Linked DNA regions of Vallitalea longa. The protein of the gene in region 1 binds, or shares a complex with, the protein of each later gene. Links are inferred from orthologs where the notes say so. Each region holds a gene or a part of one and is shown on either strand. Other genes may lie near its edges. The genes, in order: pfkA and QMG30_RS21395.

Region 1 (17,298 bases):
TGGGCACTCGACCCTTCACAAAGAGATAAGTCAATTCACATATTCTAATGGATTATGGGAACTAGATAAAAATTACCTAAGTGGTAGTTGTTGTGATGAAGGTCAAATCTATACGGGCTATTATTATCTAAGAGACTATGAATATGAATGTACGTTAAATCCACAAATAGGATATTATCATCTGATTAATTTTAGAGTTCAGGGAGCAGCCAGAAGTTATGCATTTGGTTTTTATGGAGATAATCAAATTGCTCTATTGAAGAAACATAAGAATTATGAAATCCTAGAAAAACAAAATTTTAATTATGTAAACAAAAGGGATTATACTATAAAAGTACAAATAAAAGGATCGACTTTTAAAATATATATAGATAATGAAGAAGTAATATTTTATGATGATAAAGAATGTAGTTATGATTATGGACAATTTGGATTAACTGTATTAAATGGAAGCCATTGTCATTATAAAGATATCAAAATAAATAAGAATTGATTATTAATATAATTAATGAGAAATCTAGCTATTTTATGATACGCAACGGGTTATATTGTATTGTAAGATAGCTTTATATTTTCTCATTATTTGTCACAAAAAAATTATTATATAGCAATATTGACTTTTTAAACATGTAATGGTATTATAAGTATAACAAGTTATACTTGTAATACTTATAATACCTAAATATTAATAAGGAGATTAGAAATGGGAACAGAGAATAAGTCACCAAATGATGGAAAATACATGAGTTCTGTAAAAGTAGGAACAAAAGGTCAGATAGTTATACCTAAAGAAGCGAGGGATATGTTTAATATAAAACCTGGAGATACATTACTTCTTTTAGCTGATGTAGACAGAGGAATTGCCATAAACAGATTAGATTTCTTTGATAAAATGGCTGATGGAATTTTCAGCGGAAAAGTAAAACCAGCTGAGGGAGAAGATAAAAGTCAACTTGATAGATTCGCTAAAGAAGTAAAAGATGTCCAAAAACAAAAGGGGGAAGAGAATTGATTGCTGTAAAAACAATAGATTTAGTCAAAAAGTATAAAAATAAAATAGCTGTCAATAAGCTTAATTTATCTATTGATCAAGGAGAGTTATTTGCTCTTCTTGGTGTGAATGGAGCAGGAAAGACAACAACAATAAAAATGTTATCTTGTTTAAGTAGCCCTACTAGTGGAGATGCAATATTATTAGGAGATAGTATTGTAAAAGATCCTTTCAAGGTAAAAGAAAAAATTAATGTATCTCCACAAGAAACAGCTGTTGCACCTAATTTAACTGTCAGGGAAAATTTACAGACAATAGCAGAGTTATATGGTAATAAGAAACAAGATGCTATCAAAAAAACCGAAGAGATGATTATTAGATTTGGTTTAGGGGAAATAGAAAAAAGCAGAGCAAAAACTTTATCAGGTGGATGGCAGAGAAGATTAAGTATCGCTATGGCTCTTATAACTGAGCCTGAAATACTATTTCTTGACGAGCCCACTCTTGGACTTGATGTTTTAGCCAGACGAGAGCTATGGAACATGGTAAAGAAATTGAAAGGGAATATAACTATAATACTGACTACTCACTACTTAGAAGAAGCAGAAGCTCTTTCAGATAGAATAGCAATCATGTCAGAAGGGGAATTGAAAGCAGTGGGAACATCACAGGAATTAATGAAACAAACTGATAAAGATAAATTTGAAGATGCTTTTATTGCATTAAGTATGATGGAGGGTGTTATATAATGAAGACATTAGCATTTACATCAAGGAATTGTAAAGAAATTTTTAGAGAACCATCTAATCTATTATTCGGAATAGGATTTCCGGTCATAATACTATTATTGCTTTCAGCTATTCAAGCGAATATCCCTGAAAGTGTATTTGAGATACAGAATCTTACACCAGGGATGACTGTTTTTGGATTATCATTTATTTCATTGTTCTCGGGAATGTTGATATCAAAAGACAGGATGACATCTTTTTTGACAAGGTTATTTTCATCTCCCCTTACAGCAACTAATTTCATACTTGGATATATGTTACCATTCATACCAATGGCAATAATGCAGAGTATCGTATGTTTCATTACAGCTTATTTTCTTGGATTAACAATAACTGTTAATGTATTGGTAGTATTTCTTGTACTTATACCTACAGCTATTCTATTTATAGGAATTGGACTTTTAGCAGGAAGTTTGCTTACAGATAAACAAGTAGGGGGAGTGTGTGGTGCATTGTTAACCAACGTTGCCGCATGGCTTTCAGGAACATGGTTCAATCTCAATCTGGTTGGTGGAACATTTAAAAGTATTGCGTACGCATTACCTTTTGTTCATGCAGTAGATGCAGGTAAAGCAGCACTGGCAGGTAATTATTCAGAAATTTATCCTCATCTATGGTGGGTAATAGGATATGCTATTGTAGTACTTATTCTTGCTGTTATATTTTTTAATAGGAAGATGAGCAGTGATGTCAATTGAAAAATTGAAATATAGGTTAATAAGATAGGTGATTATAATAAACCACTTATAAGAGAAAATCCAAACATAAAAGTTTGGGTTTTTTTGCTACAAAAAAATACGATAGAACTAAGGGGAACTATCGCAAAATACTGTTTATAAACTACTAAAGGATTATATTATTATATAATATATTCTATTATTTGTCAAATTTTGTTGCAGATAATATAATTATGACAATTTATGCAAAAAAAAGAATAATAATTAATAAATATTATAATGAAATGGTAATATATACATATAGTGATTTTAATTCATATTAATAGTACTTAGGGCTTAAGATTTATCTATATTACTAAGACAACTCTTTATTAATTTAACTAATTTGTCAAAAAAATAAATAATTTATAGTAAATATTACTATAACTACATAAAAATTAATATATTCATTAGGTATTAGTTAATTAATATTTCAATAGAAATTATACAATATGTTACAAAAAAAGATGAAATATACTTTAAAATAACAATATAATTGCATTATATACTTTTAGATAGTATAATATTATTATACGAAAATATGTAATATATGGAAATTTTACAAATGACAAACTAGATGGGATGGGTGATTTTAGTGAAACGTAAGAGAACCAAAAATAAAATTAAATTCTCTAAAAAAGCTAAACGATCAAAGTTAGATAAAAGTAAATCTATTAATGCAAAAATTAAAGATAAAAAGATTAAGCGGAAAGAAAATGTGAAAAGCATAAAAAATGGAAACAAGTCTATAACTGAAAGATTTCCATTGAAACTAAAATTGACAATTTCACATACGCTTGCAGCAGTATTACCATTATTAATAGTTTCATTAGTTCTAGTAAACATAGTAAAAGCAACAATGACTGATCAAGTAAAAGATAGTAATGAAAAACTAGTAACTAGCATCAATGAGAACATAAACATGAAGATAAACGAAATGGAAAACAACTCCATGGTGATTATGAGTGATGATTCTCTGGTGAAGACTTTATCAAGAAGTAAAGATGATTATGAAAATCTATTCGATATGTTAAAAGAAAGAGATTCATTAATAAATGAAAAGTTGTTCTCCATACAATATTCTAATACTAACATCAAGAATATAATTATAGTAAAAAAAGATGAGACTATAGAATGTAGATCGACTAATGGTACAATATCAGATGGATTTTTCGAGAGCGAGATATATGATAAAGTTTCTAAAGCTAAAGGTAGAGCTGTTTGGTTTAGTAATGTCTATGATAATCCAAATAGTGTATATCTGATGAGAAAATTAACTAGAATATCTACAGCCCATGAAATAGGAGTATTGATAATTGAAGTAAAGAAATCATATTTAACAGAAGTTTTTGAAGATGTTGAAGACCAATCAGATGAATTTGTAATAGATGAAAATGGCGTAATAATATATAATGCAGATGAACAAAAGATTGGGGAGCCTTTCGAAGAGTTCCAAGATATTAGTGATGATATATCTGAGAATAGTGAAGTTGTTATGGGCAACCTAGATCTTAATAATAAAATGACATCTTATATTCAGTGCGACAACAATTGGTTCTTCATAGAACAGATACCTAATAAAGTATTTTTGGGTACAGTTAATAGCACAAAAAGAATAATATTCATCTTATGTGTGGTAATCAGTTTGGTAGCGATAATATTATCAAGTATAATATCATTCAATATCAGTTATCCAATAAAATATATAAGAAATAAAATGAAGCTAGTAGAAGATGGAGATTTGACAGCAGTATCTCATATAAAAGGTAAATATGAAATGGGACAGTTATCCCACAGTTATAATATGATGTTAGAAAGTACTAAAAAACTAATCAACAATAATAGAGATTTAACTAAAGTAGTATCAAATAACTCTAATCAGGTATCAGAGATAGCAAGACATTCTGCAGCTGGTTCAAGAGAAGTTACTGTAGCAGTAGAATCAGTATCACAGGGTGCTATGGAACAAGCAAAAGATGCTGAGAATGCAGCAAACATAGTTAAAAAGTTCATTGACAAATTTAATGAAACAGAAAGTTACTTTAATAATGTTGTAGATGCTACAGAAGAGACTAAAGAAATAAGTGTAGAAGCTACAGGTGTCATAAAAGAATTAAATGAAAGTACTGTAGATGCTACAGAATTATCCAATAACTTCAAAAAAGATATAATTAATCTAGTTGATAAATTCAAAGAAATATTAAAGATAATTGGACTTATTGATGGTATTAGTGAGCAATCTAATCTTCTTGCTCTTAATGCAGCGATTGAAGCTGCAAGAGCTGGTGAAGCAGGAAAAGGATTTGCGGTTGTAGCTGATGAAGTTAGAAAACTTGCTGTTCAATCAAAAGATGCGGCGAAAGATATTTCCTTAATAGTTAATAAAGTACATAAAGCGACTAATGAAACAGCTAAGATGATAGAAGAAGGAGGCAATATCTTTGTAAGACAGCAGGACGCTGTTGACAAAACAGACAAAGCTTTCAACATTATCGTAAAAAATATGGATCAGATAAAAGTTAAAGTAGACCAAGTATTTGATATGCTTTCTGGTTTTGATGTTATACAAGATGAGGCAATAACATCAATAACTAGTATAGCTTCAATAGCTCAAGAATCAGCAGCAGCTATTGAAGAAGTTCTGGCCACTGGCGAAGAACAGACATCATCAGCAGAACAGCTTGTGAAAATGTCTAGTGATCTAGCGGATGTCGTTGAAAAAATGAACAAAAGTATGGATGAATTCAAAATAGATTAATTATTGGAGCCTACGGGCTCCTTTTTATTTTATCAAATTATTGTTGATTTCTAGATTATATGATAAAATTAGTAAACAAGAGATATTAAATGATAAAATATTATTTACTTTTAATTATGTATTTTGATTAGTAAGGGCGTGATTTGAAATGGCTGTACAAGATAAAATTAATTTTACACATTTACATGTCCATACAGAGTATAGTCTATTAGATGGCTCTAGTAAAATAACAGAACTTGTTGCTAGAGCAAAAGAGTTAGGAATGGATAGCATAGCTATTACTGACCATGGAGTTATGTATGGAGTTATAGATTTTTATAGAGCCTGTAAAAAAGAAGGAATCAAACCTATAATAGGGTGTGAAGTTTATGTTGCTGCAAGAAAAAGAACTGATAAAGACTCACATCTGGATTCTTCTATCTATCATCTGGTTTTATTGGCAGAAAATCAAATAGGTTATAAGAACTTAATGAAATTAGTATCAAAGGCTTTCGTAGAAGGTTTTTATTATAAACCAAGAATAGATTTGGAATTACTTGAACAATATAGCGAGGGTATAATAGGGACAAGTGCTTGTCTTGGTGGACAAGTCCAGTCTACTATATTGAATGTATCATATGACAAGGGTAAAGAGATAGCACTTAAATACAATGATATATTTGGACAAGGTAACTTTTATCTTGAATTGCAGGATCATGGATATAAGGAGCAAAAACAAGTAAATCAAGAACTTATAAGATTAAGTAAAGAAACGGGTATACCTCTTATAGCCAGCAATGATGTTCATTATACATATAAAGAAGATAGCAAAGCCCATGATATATTATTATGTATCCAGACCAATAAAAAAGTTAATGACGAAGATAGAATGCGTTACAAAGGAGGACAATTCTACCTGAAATCTCCAGAAGAAATGTCGGAGCTTTTTCCTTATGCTAAGGAAGCTATTAACAATACATGTGAGATAGCAAAAAGATGTAATGTAGAATTTGAATTCGGTAATACTAAATTACCAAGATTTGATGTACCAGAAGGTTATGATGCTAAAACATATCTTAGAAAACTATGTCAAGAAGGATTGGAAGAGAGATATCCTGAAGCGTCAGATGAATTACAAGAAAGACTGGATTACGAGCTTTCAGTTATTGAACAAATGGGGTATGTGGATTATTTCCTTATAGTATGGGATTTCATAAAATATGCAAAAGATAATGATATAATGGTAGGACCAGGTAGAGGTTCAGCAGCAGGTAGTATAGTATCATATACACTTAAGATAACAGATATCGATCCTATCAAATATAACTTGATATTTGAAAGATTTTTGAACCCTGAGAGAGTTAGTATGCCTGATATAGATATAGATTTTTGCTACGAAAGAAGACAGGAAGTAATTGATTACGTAGTAGAAAAATACGGAGAAGATAAGGTTTCTCAGATTATTACTTTTGGAACTATGGCAGCTAGAGCGGTTATTAGAGATGTAGGTAGAGCACTAGACTTACCTTATGCACAAGCAGATAAAGTAGCTAAAATGATACCGGCAGAGCTAGGAATCAATATTGAGAAAGCATTAAAGATCAATAGTGAACTTAGAACTCTGTATGAAGAAGATGAAGAAACAAAATATCTGATAGATATGTCTAAGAGGTTGGAAGGATTACCTAGACATAGTTCTACTCATGCTGCAGGTGTAGTAATATGTCAAAAGCCTGTAATGGAATATGTACCACTTAATGCTAACGATGGTGCCATTACAACACAATTCACTATGACGACATTAGAAGAACTTGGACTATTGAAAATGGATTTCTTGGGGCTTAGGACTCTTACGGTAATTCAAAATGCATTCAAACAAATAAAATTCAATGGAATCAATGTTACTATAGATGATATTGATTATAATGACGAAGAAGTTTATCATCTTGTAGGTTCCGGAAAGACAGAAGGTATTTTTCAGCTTGAAAGTGCTGGTATGAAAAGTTTCATGAAGGAATTGAGACCTGAGAACCTAGAAGATATAATTGCTGGAATTTCTCTATATAGACCGGGACCAATGGATTTTATACCAAAATATGTAAGAGGTAAAAACAGTCCTGAAAAGATTGAATATACATGTCCAGAACTTGAACCGATTCTACAACCTACATATGGGTGTATAGTATATCAAGAACAGGTAATGCAGATTGTTAGGGATCTAGCAGGATATACTTTAGGTAGAAGTGATTTAGTTCGAAGGGCTATGTCTAAGAAAAAAGTAAAAGTCATGGAGAAAGAAAGACATAATTTTATATATGGTAATGAAGAAGAAAACGTAAAAGGGTGCATCAATAATGGAATCCCTGAAAAAGTAGCAAATACCATATATGATGAAATGATTGATTTTGCGAAATATGCGTTCAATAAATCTCATGCTGCATGTTATGCTGTTGTGGCATACCAAACAGCATGGTTGAAGAAATATTATCCAGTGGAGTTCATGGCTGCATTGTTGACATCAGTTATGCATAATTCTTCAAAAGTATCTGAGTATATTGGTACGTGTAGAAATATGGGAATAAATTTACTTCCTCCAGATATTAATGAAGGATATGGTGATTTCTCAGTATCAGAAGGTAAAATAAGATATGGTCTTGCTGCCATTAAAAGCGTTGGAAAATCAGCTATAAATTCTCTCGTTGCAGAGAGGAATAAGGATGGAAAATATAGCAGTATAACTAATTTCTGTGAAAGATTAGCTGGAAATGAACTCAATAAGAGAATGATTGAAAGTTTGATTAAAGCAGGAGCTTTTGATTCATTAAAGGGAACCAGAAAACAATATATGCATTCTTACAAAATAATATTGGATGGAATAGTTCAGACCAAGAAGAGGAGTATAGAAGGACAATTGAATTTGTTTGATTTTGCTTCTGATGAAGATACTACAAAAACTCAATTTGAAGAACATATGCCTGATGTGGGAGAATATCCAGAAGAAGCGCTTCTTGCTAATGAAAAAGAAGTACTGGGAATATATTTAAGCGGTCATCCACTAGAAAAACATCAAGATATGATAAACACTATATCCAATGTACGAAGCAGTGATTTCATTTATTCTGAAGATGAAGAAGTAATCAGTAGATTATATGACGGACAAGAAGTAGTTATTGGAGGAATGATAACATCTAAAACTGTAAAATCCACAAGGAATAATAAAATGATGGCATTTATAACTTTGGAAGATTTATATGGTATGGTTGAAGTCATAATATTTCCTAGAGATTATGAGAAGAATAAAAATATATTGAATGAAGATGCTAAGATATTTGTAAAAGGACGAGTGAGTATTGTTGAAGAGCAAGATTCAAAAATCATACTTCAGAAAATGATTCCATTCGATAATGTACGTAGTAATCTATATATTAAGATAAAAGATTACATGACATACCAAAAATTATATGATGAAATTATTAAGCTGATTGGGGAATATAAAGGTGAAAATAAAGTAATCATATATTTGGAGAAAGAAAAAAATATCAAGCATTTACCTAATAACCTGAATGTTAACATAAATAGAGAATTATTGTCAAAATTAAAATTGATTTTAGGACAAGAATGTGTTAAAGTAAAGAGAATATTATAATTGTTAATTAATTAACTTTCAAATAAATGTGACACGGAGGTAAGAAAATATGGCAAAAGAAATAAATACTATTGGAGTTCTTACTAGCGGTGGAGATGCTCCAGGAATGAATGCAGCAATCAGAGCTGTTGTTAGGACTGCGTTAGCAAAAGGGAAAAAAGTTGTTGGTATTAAAAGAGGATATAATGGATTAATTTCTGGAGATATCCATGAAATGGGTTCAAAAGATGTATCAGATATTATCCAAAGAGGAGGAACTATACTTCATACAGCACGTTGTTTGGAATTTATTGAACCTGAAGGACAAAAACGAGGAGCTGAAATGTGTAAAGTCTTCGGTATTGATGGATTGGTAGTTATTGGTGGAGACGGTTCTTTCAAAGGAGCTGAAAAACTAGCTGGACTTGGAATCAATACTATAGGTGTACCTGGTACTATTGATTTGGATATAGCATGTACAGATTATACTATCGGATTCGACACAGCAGTCAATACAGCAATGGAAGCAATAGATAAAATAAGAGATACATCCACTTCACATGAAAGATGTTCAGTCGTTGAAGTTATGGGTAGAGATGCAGGATATATAGCATTATGGACAGGTATCGCAAATGGTGCAGAAGCAGTGCTTTTACCTGAAAAACAAAATATAAAACAAGAGAAATTGATAAAAATGATTATAGAGAACAGACATAAAGGAAAGAGACACAACTTAATCATTAATGCAGAAGGATCTTCTGAAGATTCAGTAAAATTAGCTAAGAAAATAGAAGAAGTAACAGGAATATCCACAAGGGCTACTATATTAGGACATCTACAAAGAGGAGGAAGTCCTACTGCTGTAGATAGAATGCATGCATCCATGATGGGATCGATTGCAGTTGATTTACTAAGTGAAGGGAAAACCAATAGAGTAGTAGCATATAAGGAAGGCAGATATCTTGATTATGATATAAATGAAGCATTGAAAATGAAAAAATCCATTAGTGATAAAAGATATGAACTCAGTAAAATATTATCAATATAATTTATTTAATTCATAATAGCTTGTAAGAAAAGGCTGATTTCTGTAGTGGACAGAATTCAGCTATTTTTACCTTCTGGGAAAGTCCTGCTTTTATAGCAGATGAAATATGAGCATTTTCATGTGCGTTAAGGGGTTATTGCATAAATTTTCTTCTAGTAGTAGTGAGGTGAGGCAATATGGATTTAATTGAAAAAAGTATTAATTTAATTAAAGGTAGTCAACTAAAATCAGGTATTATCATAGGGAGTCATACTCATTGGGCATATAAATACTGCTTTTTAAAAGATAACAGTTTCAGTGTATATGCTTTGGATATAATGGGAGATTATAATGTAGGTGATAAGTATTATGATTGGTCAAGTAAGAAAATTATAGAATTGGAATACAAAATCGCAAATGCAATCAAAAGATATAAGAACAACGAAAAACTTCTGAACAGTGATTATCTTTACTCAATCTACAATGATAATGGAATAGAAGATGAACAAAGATCTAATTTCCAACTTGATGGTTATGGGGTATGGTTATGGGGAATTTGTCAACATATGAAAATGACAAATCAAAAGAAGGATGTTTATATTAAGAGCATTGAACTTGTCGCAAAATATTTGGAATGCTTCTGGAAATCACCATGTTTCGGATGTTGGGAAGAAAAAGACGACAGAATTCATACTTCCACATTGGCATGTATTTGTGGAGGATTACAAGAAGCACATGATATAATCCCCAAAAATGAATACAATAAAATAGCTATGGAGATAAAAACTTATATATTAAGAAATTGTGTTATAGAAGGAAGATTTTCCAAATATGCATTTTACGATGATATCGATTCAAGTTTATTATTTTTGGCATTACCATTTCATGTTATAGAATTAACAGATGATAGAATGATAAAAACAGTATCAGAAATCGAAAAAGCACTACTAAATGATAACGGATTACATAGATATGGTTCCGACTCATATTTTGGTGGTGGAAGATGGATAAATTTAACGTGTTGGTTAGCTTGGTATTACAAAAAAGTAGGAAATACCAGTAAACTAGATATTTTGATTAACTGGGTTGAAAATCGCAGTAATGGTAATGGAGAATTACCCGAACAAATAATAGATAAAGTACTGAACTATGACTATATAGAGAGATGGAAAGAAATCTATGGCGATATTGTTTGTCCATCAATATGGGCACATGCAATGTACATTATTGCAAAAAAAGCATAGACTACAAAAATAATGAACTATATTCTGTATTTAGAAGGAGGAACACCAACGTACTTTTTGAATAATCTACTGAAATAGTAGGGATCTTCTACGCCTACTAGATATCCTATTTCAGATACTTTTAGTGATGTAGAAGAAATAAGTTCCTTTGCCTTATTTATTCTTATGATGTTCAGATAATTGAGTATAGAATATCCTGTGATTTTTTGGAAAGCTCTATTTAAATAATCATAATTCAATTCAAATATCTCTTCTATATCCGTACTAGTCAATTTTTTCTGGTATTCATCATTTATATAATCAATAATATTTTGTACAGTATGATAAACCCTAGGTAAGGGTTTTTTTTGATTGTTCATTATAATAGTCAAATACTCTCTGCAGATTTTAATGAAGATTTCATGTAGCTTACATGAAGTATATATCTTATAGTCCTCTAATTTCTTACAATAATCATTGATAGCATCTTTAAAGGTATAGAACAAATTTATTAGGAGCAATTTGTTGGATATATTGAAGTGTTTTCCAAAAAAAGATATAGATTCCGTAGAAATATCTTCAGTAAAAGGATCGCTTTCTAGAGCTAATTTGCGTTTGAGCATCATTCTTTCAATATATTTCTTATCAGTTAATGTCAATTCAGGATGTTTGAAATGAACATAATAATAGCTGCAAGAAGCTTTTTTATAACCTTTATGAAATTTGTTAGGTTCCAATAGAAAGAAATCACCTTTTTTGAGTATGTACTCTTTGTAATCTTCTTCTAGGTACATTGTTCCATTCTCAATTATGTATAAAATGAATTCATCTGATTCTCTAGAAAAATGAATCCAAGGTTCAACATAATTGATGTATCCTATATATCTAACTTTTGGCATTATATCTAAATTAATTTGGAAATGCACAATCATCACATCCATTAATGGTATTTATTTACTAAACGTGTATAAGATATTAGTAATTAATTATACCACATTCATATAACGTTCAATAACTTATCACTAAAAGAAAATATATATTTATCGGTTTTACACAAAATAAGTCGGGATTATACATTCATAATTATTAAAATTAGAGATATAATTCTAACTGTAGTGTAAACGATTTCAAAAATATAAACAATTATTTGGACAATGATAGTTGTGTATTGGATGATTCGTATATAATATTATGAGAATTTACACTATTATTGGATATTGAATTAATAGAAAGTTGTTATAGTCATTAATTCAATAATTCCACTTTCCACTTCAATATCCTATGCAGGTAAGCTACCTACATAAATTATAGTAGGGAAAGTTGAGGTAACAGTAGTTTGGTTATTACAAAAATATAGGAGGGAGCATTATATGAAGAAATTTAGTAGTTTTCTATTGATGTTAGTGTTGATAGTATCCATCACTGGTTGTGGCAACAGTAAAGAAGTTACACAAAAGAGTGAAGGTAGTGATATTGAATCAGAACAAGGTGATATCACTTCTGAAAAAGAGCAAGATACGGATAACCTATCATCATACGATGGAATAGTAGGTATTGATGAAGATAATAATGAAATACCAGATTGGCAAGAGAAAGAAATCGCATTAGTTTTTGCAATGAGATTTTATGGTACAGAAGATAATCAAAATGCAATGTTTTTGAATATAAAGAAATTCATGGAAAAATATCCTAACATTAAGGTAACTAGAGATACTCAATTCAAAGAGCAAATTGACGATTTTGAAGAATTGGAAATGCTCACAGCCAGATCAGTAGAGAGTACATTACCAGATATTTTCTATTCACCTATGTCAGCAGAAGTGTATGACAGAGAGTTGGTCCTAGATTTAACACCATATCTTGAATCAGATGAAGAAGCTTCAATGATTTCTGAAAATGCAAAAGAATTTATGCAATCATACGATAAAAAAATCGTATATGGTATACCATATCAATCAGTCGGTCGACTGCCAGCACTTAATCTGAAATTGTTAAGAGAGAATAACATAGAAATACCAAGTTATGATTGGACATATGAAGATTATGAAAATCTACGTAAAGAAGTTGCAAAATTGACACCTAATAACCCTATATTTCCAGGTATTATTGATTTCTCAGAAATAGGACCTAATTACTTTGACAGCATACCTAATGGATGGAAAGGTTATAACTTTGAAACAGGAAGATTCGATTTCACTAATAGCGAAAAATTCGGTGAGTGGTTTGAATTGGTAGCCAAAGAAGGAAAAGAAGGATTGCATTTCTATGATTTATCAGAAGAAGAGAGAACTGCCAAATGTGGTAACTTCGGATGGCCATGGGGGGATGGATTAGAAGCAGTAGGTAATGTTTGGTTATATTCTTTTTCTACTGACATCCAGACTCTCAACAAAGATAGAGAGCTTGATATTGATATCTATCCAATGCCAAAAGCGCCTGAAGGAGGAACTACATCAATTCAAGCTTATTACGATACATTAAGTCTATCCAAAGACTTAGAAGATGATCCTGTAAAAGCGGAAGCCGCTTTTCAATTATTGAAATGGTTGACATATGGAGAAGAAGGGCTGAAATCACGTTGGGCATTAATAGATGAATACAGTAATCTTCCAGAGGATGCACCTCTTAGGGCAGAGGACAACTTAATGGATTTCGTACAAGGATGGCCAATAACAACTAATGAGGAAGTACTTAAATATCATCCTCTTGTAAAAGGTTTCCCTGAAGACAGTGAATTGGCAATATATAATTTTGAAGCATTCAAGAATAAAGATTTTCAACAAATGTTATCCAATCCAGTGCCTTATCCAAGAAATATTCCTGCTGTGGCAAGGGCTTATGCAGAACTTCAGATCTGGGATATCAAGAATCAGATAAAAGACCAAGGCGTTAGGTACAGTGATATTGCAACAGAATGGGATGATCTGATGAACAATTATTTGGAAGAGTACCTTAGAGAATACAAGAAAAAATAATATCAAAAATAAAATGGGACTATATTATCTTTATAGCCCCATTATATTAGCTGTAAGGTGAGGTAACTATGAAAAAATGGATATTGTTAGTTTGTAGTGTTCTAATAGTAGTTTGTACTATTATTGTCAACACTAAAGAAAATGAATCTGATGTTGACGTGTTAGCGTCTATTGATAGCAGCAACAGTATAAAAGCTGTTGAAGAATATACTGATACTTATACAGGTGAAACCAATTATTATAATATCAATAAGAAGTGGACGGCTGATGTGATACCTGTATCAAGTAAAGAATATATGATAGAAAGTAAAAAAACAAGAGGGGGTAATATATATAGCAAAAACGATAACTACGATTATGGATCAGATGTCAAATATCTAGAGCCAGGTGATAATATCAGTTTTGAAGTTGACATACCTGAAGAAAGTCTATATGAGATCTGGTTGGATTATTATATCATGGATAATACTTATCTTAGACCAGAGATACAAATAACGGTTAACGACAAAAAACAATACAATGAAGCCAATAAGATCGAACTACCAATGAAGTGGCAGGTAATCAAACCAATCGATGAAGAAAAATATGACCGTTATGGAGATGAATTGACTCCAAAATCCGTTAAGAAGATGATGTGGGATAATGTACCTTGCCAAGATCCTAACTTTTTCTATATAGAACCTTTAAAGTTCAAGCTTGATAAAGGGATTAACAAGATTGATATTACAGTTAATGAAGGTTATCTATTATTGGGCGATATCAATATGAAAAATACCATCAAGGAAATATCAACTTATGAACAATATATCTCCAATATAAAAAAAGAAAGAAAACCGTTGAATAAAATGGTTATCATTGAGGCAGAAGACATGTCAATCAAGAGTAGACAGAGTATTAGAGCTAAATACATAAGAGATCCAAGTATAACTCCATATGCTTATAAAAACAGAGTTCTTAATGTACTTGATGGTGCTTCATTTGGTGATAGTGGAGATAAGGTTATCTATAGATTCAATATTGAAGAGAGTGGTTTCTATAATTTGTCTATGAAATATAGTCAAGATACCAATAACGGATTATCAACTCATAGAAGAATTAGCATCGATGGAGAAGTACCTTTTGGTGAGTTGACTTATTATGATTTTCGTTACACAAGTAATTGGAAAAATGAAACACTTTCTGATAAGGAAGGCAATCCTTATGATATCTATCTTGAAAAAGGTGAGCACATGCTAGCTTTATCAATCGATAATACGAAAGTGCGTGACATATATCACGAATTGTTAAATACTCTTGACAGCATTGAAGCTATATCAAAAGAAATTAAAAAATTGACAGGTGGCTTAGTAGATAAAGAAAGAAAGTGGAAGATAAGTAAATATATACCTGAAATACGTACATATCTGGATGGGATTTATAAAAAGATAGATATCCAAAAAACAGCACTGATAGAGTATACAGGTGATAAAGATCTTCCTATAATATCTGAACTGAACATTGCTATGAACTATATAGAAGATTTTATTGAAGATCCTGAGGATCTACCACATTATATGAGTAAATTCAATGATGGGGAATCATCTGCTTATGGACGTATTAATGCCATATTACCCACATTGATATATAATCCAATGCATTTGGATAAAATTTATATTCATAATGACAAAAAAATAGCGGGTGCAAAATCACCATTTGTTACTAAGGCTAAAGAGAATGTCAAATCATTTTTTTATTCTTTCTTGGACCCCAAATACAATAAATCAGATAAAGTTGATGATGATACTATTGAAATATGGGTAAATAAATCAAGGTTGTATGTTGAAATAATGCAAAGGATGATAGATGAGCAATTTACACCAGAAACAGGAATAAAAGTCAATCTATCATTATTGCCAGATGAAAATAAGATAATATTATCGAATTCAGCACAGAATACACCTGATGCAGCTATTGGAATTAGTCATACCAAACCATTCGAATTCGCCATTCGTGGTATTGTGGAAGATTTGCGAGGTTATGAAGAATTCTTTGACCTTGCAGAACAATTTGATAAGAGTGCTTTCATACCTTTTATCTATGATAAGGGAGTTTATGCCATTCCTGAGACACAAGATGTCAAACTCTTGTTTTATAGAAAAGACATATTGGATTTCTTAGGGGTGAAACCTCCACAAACATGGGAAGATGTCACAAGCTTGATCCCTATACTCAAGAAATATGATATGAATTTCTATACACCACTAGGTTCTGATTCTTCATTAAAAGGATTGGATACTACAACACCATTTATTTACCAGTTTGGAGGAAGACTTTACGATAGTACAGGTAGTAAAACAATAATTAACGAGAAAAACTCTTATGAAGCTTTTGAATTCATGACTGATTTATTTACAGTGTATAACGTACCAATAACCACATCAAATTTCTATCAGAAGTTTAGAAATGGAAAAACTCCTGTGGGAATCGGTGATGCTAACACATATATCCAGTTGAAATATGCAGCTCCAGAACTTTCTGGTCAATGGGGTATCCTGCCCATTCCTGGTATTGAGAATTCAGAAGGAGTAATTGAGAGATGGGACCCTACCTATGGAACATCAAGTATCATATTCAATAACAGTTCCAAGAAAGAGGCAAGCTGGGAATTTATTAAATGGTGGTCAAGTGCTGAGATACAGAGTGATTTTTCTTATGCCATTCAATCTACATTAGGAGATAAATTCCTATATATGACTGCTAATATTGAAGGATTCAGAAGAAGTGCATGGCCAACGGACTCCAAGAAAGTAATTCTGGAACAATGGAAATGGATTCAAACAACAGGTAAGGTACCCGGTGATTATATGCTTGAAAGAGAAATAAGCAATGCATGGAACAAAGTGGTTTTTGATGGAGAGAATCCAAGAATAGCATTAGATGATGCTGTTGCTACCATCAACCGTGAATTCAAGAGAAAATTGAAAGAATTCGGTTATATAGAGGATGACAAACTTGTTAAGAAATATATTGTTCCGGACATACATAATGTAGAAAAGTGGGTGAGACAGAATGAAGAATAGATCCATTAATAGAAGAAAGTCCAAAAGGAAATTGAGTAATATAAAAGAATCACCATATATTTTTATTCTACCTTATGGAGTATTGTTTGTCATATTGATAGTATTGCCCGTATTAGTAGCAATAGGATTATCCTTTACTTATTTCAATACCATAGAA
Region 2 (8,542 bases), on another replicon or contig:
CGACTTTAATCTTATTTTTATATTCTTCTTTTACATTATTGATTAGTTGTATTTCCTTGTCAGTAAGTGAATTAGGGGTAGTCTCTGAAGCAATCCTGATATTTTCCTCTATATGCTCCATCTCATTCATTCCACTTAGGACTACATCTACTTCAGGATGATTGAATATGAATTTCAATGCCCATTCAGCAGGTGATCTCTTGATATCAGCCTTGTCCCATATGGCTTTTATATCATCTGGAACTTTCTTGGAAAGATTACCACCTCTTAATGGTTCCATTATGACTACACCCATACCTTTTGCTTTTGCATATTTTAGTCCTTCTGTACCTGCTTGATAATTTTCATCTAAATAGTTATACTGTATCTGGCAGAAATCCCAATCATAAGAGTCAACAATTTCTTTGAATAAGCTTAGTTCATCATGAAATGAAAAACCAACATGTTTAACTCGTCCATCTTTCACTATGCTTTCTAAGAAGTCTAATACATCATTTTCTTTTAATGTATTCCAGAATTTCTTGTTGAGTGTATGTAATAGATAGAAATCTATATGATCTGTTTCTAATTTCTCTAGCTGTTCATTAAGATATTTATCCATATCTTCTCTTGATTTAATTAACCATGAAGGTAATTTAGTAGCTAATTTAACCTTTTCTCTATAACCATCTTTTAGAACTTTTGCAACTAGCTTCTCACTTTCTCCTCCGTGATAATTATATGCAGTATCTATATAATTAACACCATTGTCAATAGCATAACGTACCTGCTTAAGTGCAATTTCCTCGTCTATTTTTCTACTGTATCCGTTTTTAGTCTGAAACCTCATGCAGCCGAAACCTAGTCTTGATACCTCTTCATTCGTTTTCCCAAATAACTTATACTGCATTTAACCACCTCATTAATTTTTTTTAACACGTAAGTTATATAAGGTCATGTATAATAACACTGTATGACTCCTTTTAAGTATAACATCAACGATTATAATATAAAAGCCTTACGTTTAAGTTTCATAAGGCTTATTTACTATATATATATTTATTTGCCAGTATGACCGAAGCCTCCTGAACCTCTAGTTGTTTCTTCTAATGTATCTGTTACTTCTAAGTCGACTTGCTCTATTTTATTGATTACCATTTGAGCAATTCTTTCTCCGTGTTTGATGAGAAAATCTTCTTCACCAAAGTTGATCATTATTACTTTGATTTCTCCCCTGTAATCTGCATCTATAGTCCCTGGAGTATTGACAAGGCTTATACCATGTTTTAATGCAAGGCCACTTCTAGGTCTAATCTGAGCTTCATATCCAGAGGGGAGGGCTATCTTGATACCTGCCGGTATCAATTTTATTTTACCTTTTTCTAATAACACGTCATCTTCTAAGCAAGCGTATAGATCCATCCCTGCTGCATCTGTACTCATATACTTGGGTAATGGTAATGTCTTTCCACTGTCTGTCTGCTCTACATAGACTTTTATCTTATGCATATATTTTTTATCCTTTCGATATCTATATCTTTATGTCTTCCAACGAGAGAGGTACTCATCTCGCTGTAATTGAATGTTTTTTTGGCGAAGTTAATGAAACTGTCTAGGTTAACAGCGTTGATTCCTTCTATCATTTCATCCTGTGTTTTGATTCTATCTATCATGAGTTTTGTTTTTCCGTAACTTGACATTCTGGAATTCATGTTTTCCAGTCCTATTATCAGGTTACTCTTTAGTTGTTCTTTTGTCTGATTCAATTCTTTTTCGTCTATTCCTTTTTCTAGTAGAAGATTGATTTCGTCCATAACACTTAGGATAACTTGTTCTATCTGAGTAGGGTTGGTCGCTGCATATATATTAAGCATGCCTGCGATATTGTAAGATTCTACATATGAATATATAGAATATGCCAGTCCCTTTTCTTCACGTATTGTTTGGAATAGTCTTGAGTTGATTCCGCCTCCAAGAATAGTGTTGAGTATGGATAAAATATATATATCATCAGAGTTATATGGAATGCTTGGAAAAGATAGACATAGATGAACTTGTTCAATGTCTTTATCCTTGGTTACAAAACATTTTTTGTAATCTAGTTTATCTATTCTAGGAATTCTTTTTCTACTTTTTAGTGCAGAAAACTTATTGCTTATTTTTTCGAACATTTCATCAAAATCAAATTTTCCCACTACTGATATGACAATATTTTCTGGTATATAATATTTGGACATATAGTCCTTGATATCTTCTTTGGTAAAATTGTTAATTAGTTCTTCTGTTCCAAGAATGTTATAACCTAACGTAGAACCGCTCCAAGCTTCTTCTTGAATCAGATCATGAACAATCTCTTCTGGTGAATCTTCATACATATTTATTTCTTCTAATATGACACCTTTTTCTTTTTTCATATCTTCGGGTTTCATAGAAGAATTGAGTATCATATCAGATAGGACATCAAGTGCTACATCTATATGGTTATCAAGTGTATGAGCATAGTAGCACATATATTCTTTTCCTGTAAATGCATTGATTCTACCACCAACTTCTGACATTTCGTCAGCGATATCTTTTGCTGTTCTTTTTTCTGTTCCTTTGAACATCATATGTTCTATGAAGTGGGAAATTCCATTATTCTTTTTATTTTCATCTATCGAACCATTTCTTATCCATATTCCAAGTGCAATGGAGCGTACGAATGAATTTTCTTCACCAACTACACATAATCCATTGTCCATAGTTTTCATTTTAACCATTCTCTATCCTCCAAAAATTGCTTAATCCGTCATTGTATCATAAATAATAATTTATAATAATACATTATGTGTATTTGCTTCAACACGATAAAAGCAAGAAGAATTAAAAAAGGGTAGACACCCTCCTTTAATTCATACCATAATCAAGCTACTAAACTTCCAATATATATATCAACAATTATTTCTCTTTTGGTAATGCATCTTTTCTTGATAGATTAATTCTTCCTTGACGATCTATTTCTGTAACCTTAACTAGGATTTCATCTCCTATGCTGACAACATCTTCAACTTTTGCTACTCTTTCATGAGCAAGTTTTGATATGTGTACAAGTCCATCTTTTCCTGGAGCGATTTCAACGAATGCACCGAATTTAGTGATTCTTGCAACTTTTCCAGTATAGATCTTGCCTACTTCAATATCTTTAGCGATTGATTCAATGATCTTTAACGCTTTGTCAGTAGCTTTGCTGTCTACACCACAGATGAAGATTCTTCCATCGTCTTCGATATCAATCTTAACTCCAGTTTCATCAATTATCTTATTGATAGTTTTTCCACGAGGTCCGATAACTTCGCTTATCTTTTCTGGGTCAATCTTAGTTTGGAAAATCTTTGGTGCCATATCAGATAATTCTTTTCTTGGTTCGTCAATAGTTTTCAACATAACTTCGTCTAGGATAAATAATCTAGCTCTTCTAGTTTGATATATAGCTTTTTCTATTATTTCATTAGTAAGTCCATGTATCTTAATATCCATTTGGATTGCAGTGATTCCTTTTTGTGTTCCTGCTACCTTGAAGTCCATATCTCCGAAGAAGTCTTCAAGTCCTTGAATATCTGTTAGCATTACATAATCATCGTCAGTCTCACCTGTTACAAGTCCAACTGAGATACCTGCTACTGGTGCTTTGATTGGTACACCAGATGCCATAAGTGATAATGTACTTGCACAGATACTTCCTTGTGAAGTTGAACCGTTGGAGCTTAGTACTTCAGATACGAGTCTTATTGCATATGGGAACTCTTCTTCTGAAGGTATTACTGGTAGTAATGCTCTTTCAGCTAATGCACCGTGACCTATTTCTCTACGTCCAGGTCCTCTTGATGGTCTTGTTTCACCAACAGAATATGATGGGAAGTTATAATGATGTATATATCTCTTAGATGTTTCTAATTCATCTAATCCATCAAGTACTTGAACTTCTCCTAGTGGACCTAATGTTGTTATTGTAAGAACTTGAGTTTGTCCACGGCTGAATAATGCTGAACCATGTGTATTAGGTAATAAGTCTACTTCAGACTTCAATTTCCTGATTTCGTCGAGAGCACGACCGTCTGGTCTTTTGTGGTCTTTTAAAATCATTCTTCTTACAGTTTGTTTTTGGTATTTGTATATTGCTTCGCCTATATATTCTAACCAGTCTTCATGTTCTTCCTGGAATTTCTCAGTAAGTTCATCTGTAATTGCTGATATTCTCTCTTGTCTTTCTTGTTTTACATCAGTGAATACAGCAGTTTCCATTCTTTCATCGCCTACATAGTCAACGATTGCTTCGTATACTTCTTCTGGAACAATTGATTGTTCGTAACCGGCCTTTTCTTTTCCTTCTTTTTCAACTATTTCATTAATCCATTCTACAACTTTTTGATTTTCTTCATGAGCTTTAAATATTGCTTGTACCATAGTCTCTTCTGGTATTTCGTCAGCACCAGCTTCAATCATAACAACTTTTTCACTAGTAGATGCAACTGTTAAAGCTAATTTGGATTTTTCTCTTTGGTCGGCTGTAGGATTAATAACAAATTCTCCATCTACATATCCAACCATAATAGAACTTGTAGGTCCTTGGAATGGTATATCTGATATTGATAATGCTATAGATGATCCAATCATGGCAAGTAATTCAGGTTGACAATCTTGGTCAACAGATAGTACTGTATTAACGATAGCACAGTCATTTCTGTAATCTTTTGGGAATAATGGTCTGATAGGTCTATCAATTACTCTTGAAGTCAGTACAGCATTTTCTGTAGGTTTTCCCTCTCTCTTAATGAAACCACCTGGTATTTTTCCTACTGAATATAGACGTTCTTGGTAATCAACGCTTAATGGGAAAAAATCAATTCCTTCACGTGGTTTTTCTGAAGCTGTAGCAGTGGTTAATACAACAGTATTACCATATCTTAATAATGCAGCTCCATTAGCTTGTTCGGCAACTTTGCCAATTTCAACAGATAGTGTCCTACCTGCTAATTCTAATGAATATACTCTAGACATTTAACAATCTCCCTTCAAATAATTTTGGTTGTCTTTAGTCTAGGTCCTTAGTCGTTAGTTTTCATCTTCAAATGCTTATCTATTAAAAACAAAAACTAATGACTAAAGGTTAACTATGCTAGTACTAAAGACAAGTGTCAATAACTCATATTCATAATTTAAAATTATAGAGCGGATTTCTCCGCTCTTTTAATAACCTAAAAACAGGTTTCTAGGTTGTAATCAAATAAGAATTCAACTATCTTCTTAATCCTAATTTCTTGATTAAGACACGATATCCTTCAATATCTTTGTTCTTAAGATATTGTAATAAACCTCTTCTTTGACCTACCATCATAAGTAATCCTCTTCTTGAGTGATGGTCTTTCTTGTGCATTTTCAAATGCTCAGTTAAGTGATTGATTCTTGCAGTTAGTAATGCAATCTGAACTTCTGGTGAACCAGTGTCAGTAGCATTTCTTCCAAATTCTGCGATAATTTCTTGTTTAGTCTTTTCCATTATTTCTTACCTCCATAATTTTAGATAACACCGATTGCTAAGAAAGGGTCGGAGTTTCCCAAGTATCTGAGCAATGGCTTCCATCAATAAATTTTATCATAAATAGATATTTTTGTAAACAAATTATTTTGTATGGTATTTCATTATTTTTTTTGTCCAAGAATATCTATATTAACAACTATACATTATAATCTCTATACTTAGTATATTTTTAACATTTTTACTAAAAATAATACAATTTACTAATTATTTCTTTAATTAATTTTAATCCTCGTGTTTGCGGATTAATTCTGTAACATAATTAATATTGTTAGTTATTTCTTGTTTTAATTCATCTATAGAATTAAATTTCTTTTCTTTTCTAATGAATTCTATAAGTTCAACAATTACAGTTTCTCCATATATGTCTTCATCAAAATCTAATATATGTGTTTCTACAACTTTTTGTTGACCATTCAATGTTGGGTTAATACCAATATTAGTAATACTATGATATTTTTGATTATTCACGTAGATATGGGAATAATATACCCCGTTAGGTGGTAATATCTTGTATCTATGGGGTATTATGTTAGCTGTAGGGTACAAAAATCTCTTTCCATTCTTTTTACCTTCTACAACTTTTCCCTTTATACTAAAATTGGCACCCAATAGTTCATTAGCAAGACTGATATTACCTTCTTTTATTTCTTTTCTGATCCATGTACTGCTTACGATATTACCATTGTATTCAATTTTATCGATTGTAACTAGTTTATAATCATATATAGAAGATAGTTTTTCTAATAATCCAATATCTCCTTTTCGTTTGTGTCCAAATCTGTAATCTTTACCGACTACAACATATTTAGCATTCAGTTGCCCAGCTATAACTTTTTCAACAAAATTCTCTGGGGTCATCTTTGCTGTGTTAAGATCATAGGGATATTCAACGAATACATCTATGTCTTTTAGGATTCGTTCTTTTTCACAGCGTAGATATATAAGGTCAACAGGTTCCTTGTTTGCTAATACAAAACTTGGATGTGGATCAAATGTCAAAACCAATGATTTCAAACCAAGTTCTCTTGATAGCTGAAGGGCCTTACATATTAGTTTTCTATGACCGATATGTATTCCATCAAAATTACCTAGGACTACAACACAAGGAGAAGATGTAAATTCTTTTGTGCCTTTTATATATTCCATCTGACAGTCTCCTTACAAGAACAATTTAACCGGCTTCAGAATCATACTTTCGTCTACGATCACTGTCCTATATATGCCGATGAAATTGTTATTCTCATCATATATTCTATACTTAGTTTGTTCAGCTATATCTTTATTACCCTTTATATATTCTTGCTTCAACTTATTTCCATTATAAAGGAATTTATCAAATTTTGAATGAATAATTAATTCACCGTAATCTGCAAATACTTGATCTACATTAGTGATTATTTCATTCAAACTATTATTTTCTATATAATAATCTATCTCTTTTAACTTAAGACTGGATTCTATATGGAATAGACTTGATTTTGTTCTTACAAGCTTACTCATATGAGCTCCACACCCAAGTTCAGCTCCGATATCTGCACAAAGCGTTCTTATATATGTACCTTTGGAACACTCCACTTTAATATCAATATTGTTACCTTCTATTTTAATAATTTCTATATCGTATATATAGATATCTCTTGCTTTTCTTTCAACAGTTTTTCCTTGTCTTGCTAATTCGTATAATCTTTTTCCATTTACTTTTAAGGCAGAATACATTGGTGGTACTTGTTTATAATCACCTATAAAAGATTTTATAGCTTCTTCTATTTCTTCATGGGTGCTTGTTACTTCCTTCTGGTTTAATATTTTACCAGTATGATCTTGTGTATCAGTTTCTATACCAAGAGTCATGGTTGCTTGGTATATTTTAGTAGTATCAGTAATGTAATCGGCTACTTTCGTAGCTTTACCGATACATACAGGAAGTACACCTTCTGCTTCTGGGTCCAGTGTACCTGTATGTCCAACTTTTTTGATTCTTAACTTTTTACGTAGTATTGCTACTACGTCAAATGATGTATAACCTTTTTCTTTGTAGATGTTGATTATTCCGTTCATGCTCTTTCCTCTATCTGCCTTTTAACTACATTGATCAATCTTTCTTTTATAGAAGTAAGATTACCTGAAATTGTACATCCAGAAGCTTTTATATGTCCACCGCCGCCGAATTCTCTGGCAATTGCACATACGTCTACATTGTTACGTGACCTCAAGCTTATTTTATACTCATCACTGCTTACTTGCATAATGAATATGGCACATTCTGATTCAGTAACTTCATTTAATATCTGCACTATACTTTCTGTATCTTTTTTATTACAGTCATATTCTTCAAGTTCTTCTGTACTGAGTGTTGTCAATATCAATTTATCGTTAATATGACGTTCAGTATTTTTTATGGCAGTGCCTAGTATTTGAAGAGATTTGTATGACTTGTAATAGAATAACCTATTAGTTATATCAGTAAAATCTATTCCGTAACTAATTATGTCACCAGCTATTTGGTGGGTTCTTCTGGTAGTATTACTGTGTTTGAATGCTCCAGTATCATATATAAGTCCAGTATATAGAGCTTCACATATATCTTTATCCAATAGGTCAGTATCATCAGACCCATCAAGTATTTCATATATTATCTCACATGTAGAACTTACGTCTGACACATAATTGTAGTCAGCGAATTGGGTATTACTGATATGATGATCAATGTTTACAGTTACAGCTGCTTCATCAAAAAGTTTAGAGTTGCTTCCAAGTCTTTCTTTATCACCACAATCAAGAGAGATAAAGATATCTATATCTTTCTTGATTGTTTTTAATAAGTAATTACTTCCTACTAGATAATCATATGTATCAGGTACATCATCTAGAGCTATTTCTACATCTATTCCTTTTTTATGGAGAATTGATGCTAATGCATAACATGCACCAACACAATCTCCATCTGGATGAATATGTCCTGATATTATAATATTTTTCTTGTCA

What was found.
Region 2: pfkA (region 1) and QMG30_RS21395 share a complex: the UniProt entries of both Bacillus subtilis proteins name them as parts of the possible RNA degradosome complex. The link is inferred for Vallitalea longa from one-to-one orthologs.

Annotation. Positions count from the first base shown.
Region 1 is NZ_BRLB01000001.1:1,041,359-1,058,656, reverse strand. Bases 8,025-10,916 are described here. They hold pfkA (6-phosphofructokinase), read left to right. Parts: upstream 8,025-8,927; coding sequence 8,928-9,905; downstream 9,906-10,916. Other genes in these bases: QMG30_RS04490 (glycoside hydrolase family 15 protein), read left to right, coding at 10,082-10,916; QMG30_RS04500 (DNA polymerase III subunit alpha), read left to right, coding at 8,025-8,878. Also shown: QMG30_RS04525 (ADP-ribosylglycohydrolase family protein), read left to right, coding at 1-493; QMG30_RS04520 (AbrB/MazE/SpoVT family DNA-binding domain-containing protein), read left to right, coding at 704-1,012; QMG30_RS04515 (ABC transporter ATP-binding protein), read left to right, coding at 1,009-1,740; QMG30_RS04510 (ABC transporter permease), read left to right, coding at 1,740-2,477; QMG30_RS04505 (methyl-accepting chemotaxis protein), read left to right, coding at 3,091-5,253; more of QMG30_RS04500, read left to right, coding at 5,420-8,024; more of QMG30_RS04490, read left to right, coding at 10,917-11,128; QMG30_RS04485 (AraC family transcriptional regulator), read right to left, coding at 11,146-12,033; QMG30_RS04480 (ABC transporter substrate-binding protein), read left to right, coding at 12,478-14,082; QMG30_RS04475 (extracellular solute-binding protein), read left to right, coding at 14,151-17,141; QMG30_RS04470 (carbohydrate ABC transporter permease), read left to right, coding at 17,131-17,298. UniProt on the Bacillus subtilis protein: Catalyzes the phosphorylation of D-fructose 6-phosphate to fructose 1,6-bisphosphate by ATP, the first committing step of glycolysis.
Region 2 is NZ_BRLB01000021.1:4,924-13,465, reverse strand. The notes cover bases 2,467-5,416. They hold QMG30_RS21395 (polyribonucleotide nucleotidyltransferase), read right to left. Parts: upstream 5,017-5,416; coding sequence 2,917-5,016; downstream 2,467-2,916. Other genes in these bases: rpsO (30S ribosomal protein S15), read right to left, coding at 5,255-5,416; QMG30_RS21400 (M16 family metallopeptidase), read right to left, coding at 2,467-2,738. In the rest of the region: QMG30_RS21410 (aldo/keto reductase), read right to left, coding at 1-889; dut (dUTP diphosphatase), read right to left, coding at 1,039-1,488; more of QMG30_RS21400, read right to left, coding at 1,476-2,466; more of rpsO, read right to left, coding at 5,417-5,515; QMG30_RS21385 (bifunctional riboflavin kinase/FAD synthetase), read right to left, coding at 5,780-6,703; tRNA pseudouridine(55) synthase TruB, read right to left, coding at 6,716-7,615; QMG30_RS21375 (DHH family phosphoesterase), read right to left, coding at 7,612-8,542. UniProt on the Bacillus subtilis protein: Involved in mRNA degradation. Catalyzes the phosphorolysis of single-stranded polyribonucleotides processively in the 3'- to 5'-direction. Necessary for competence development in Bacillus subtilis.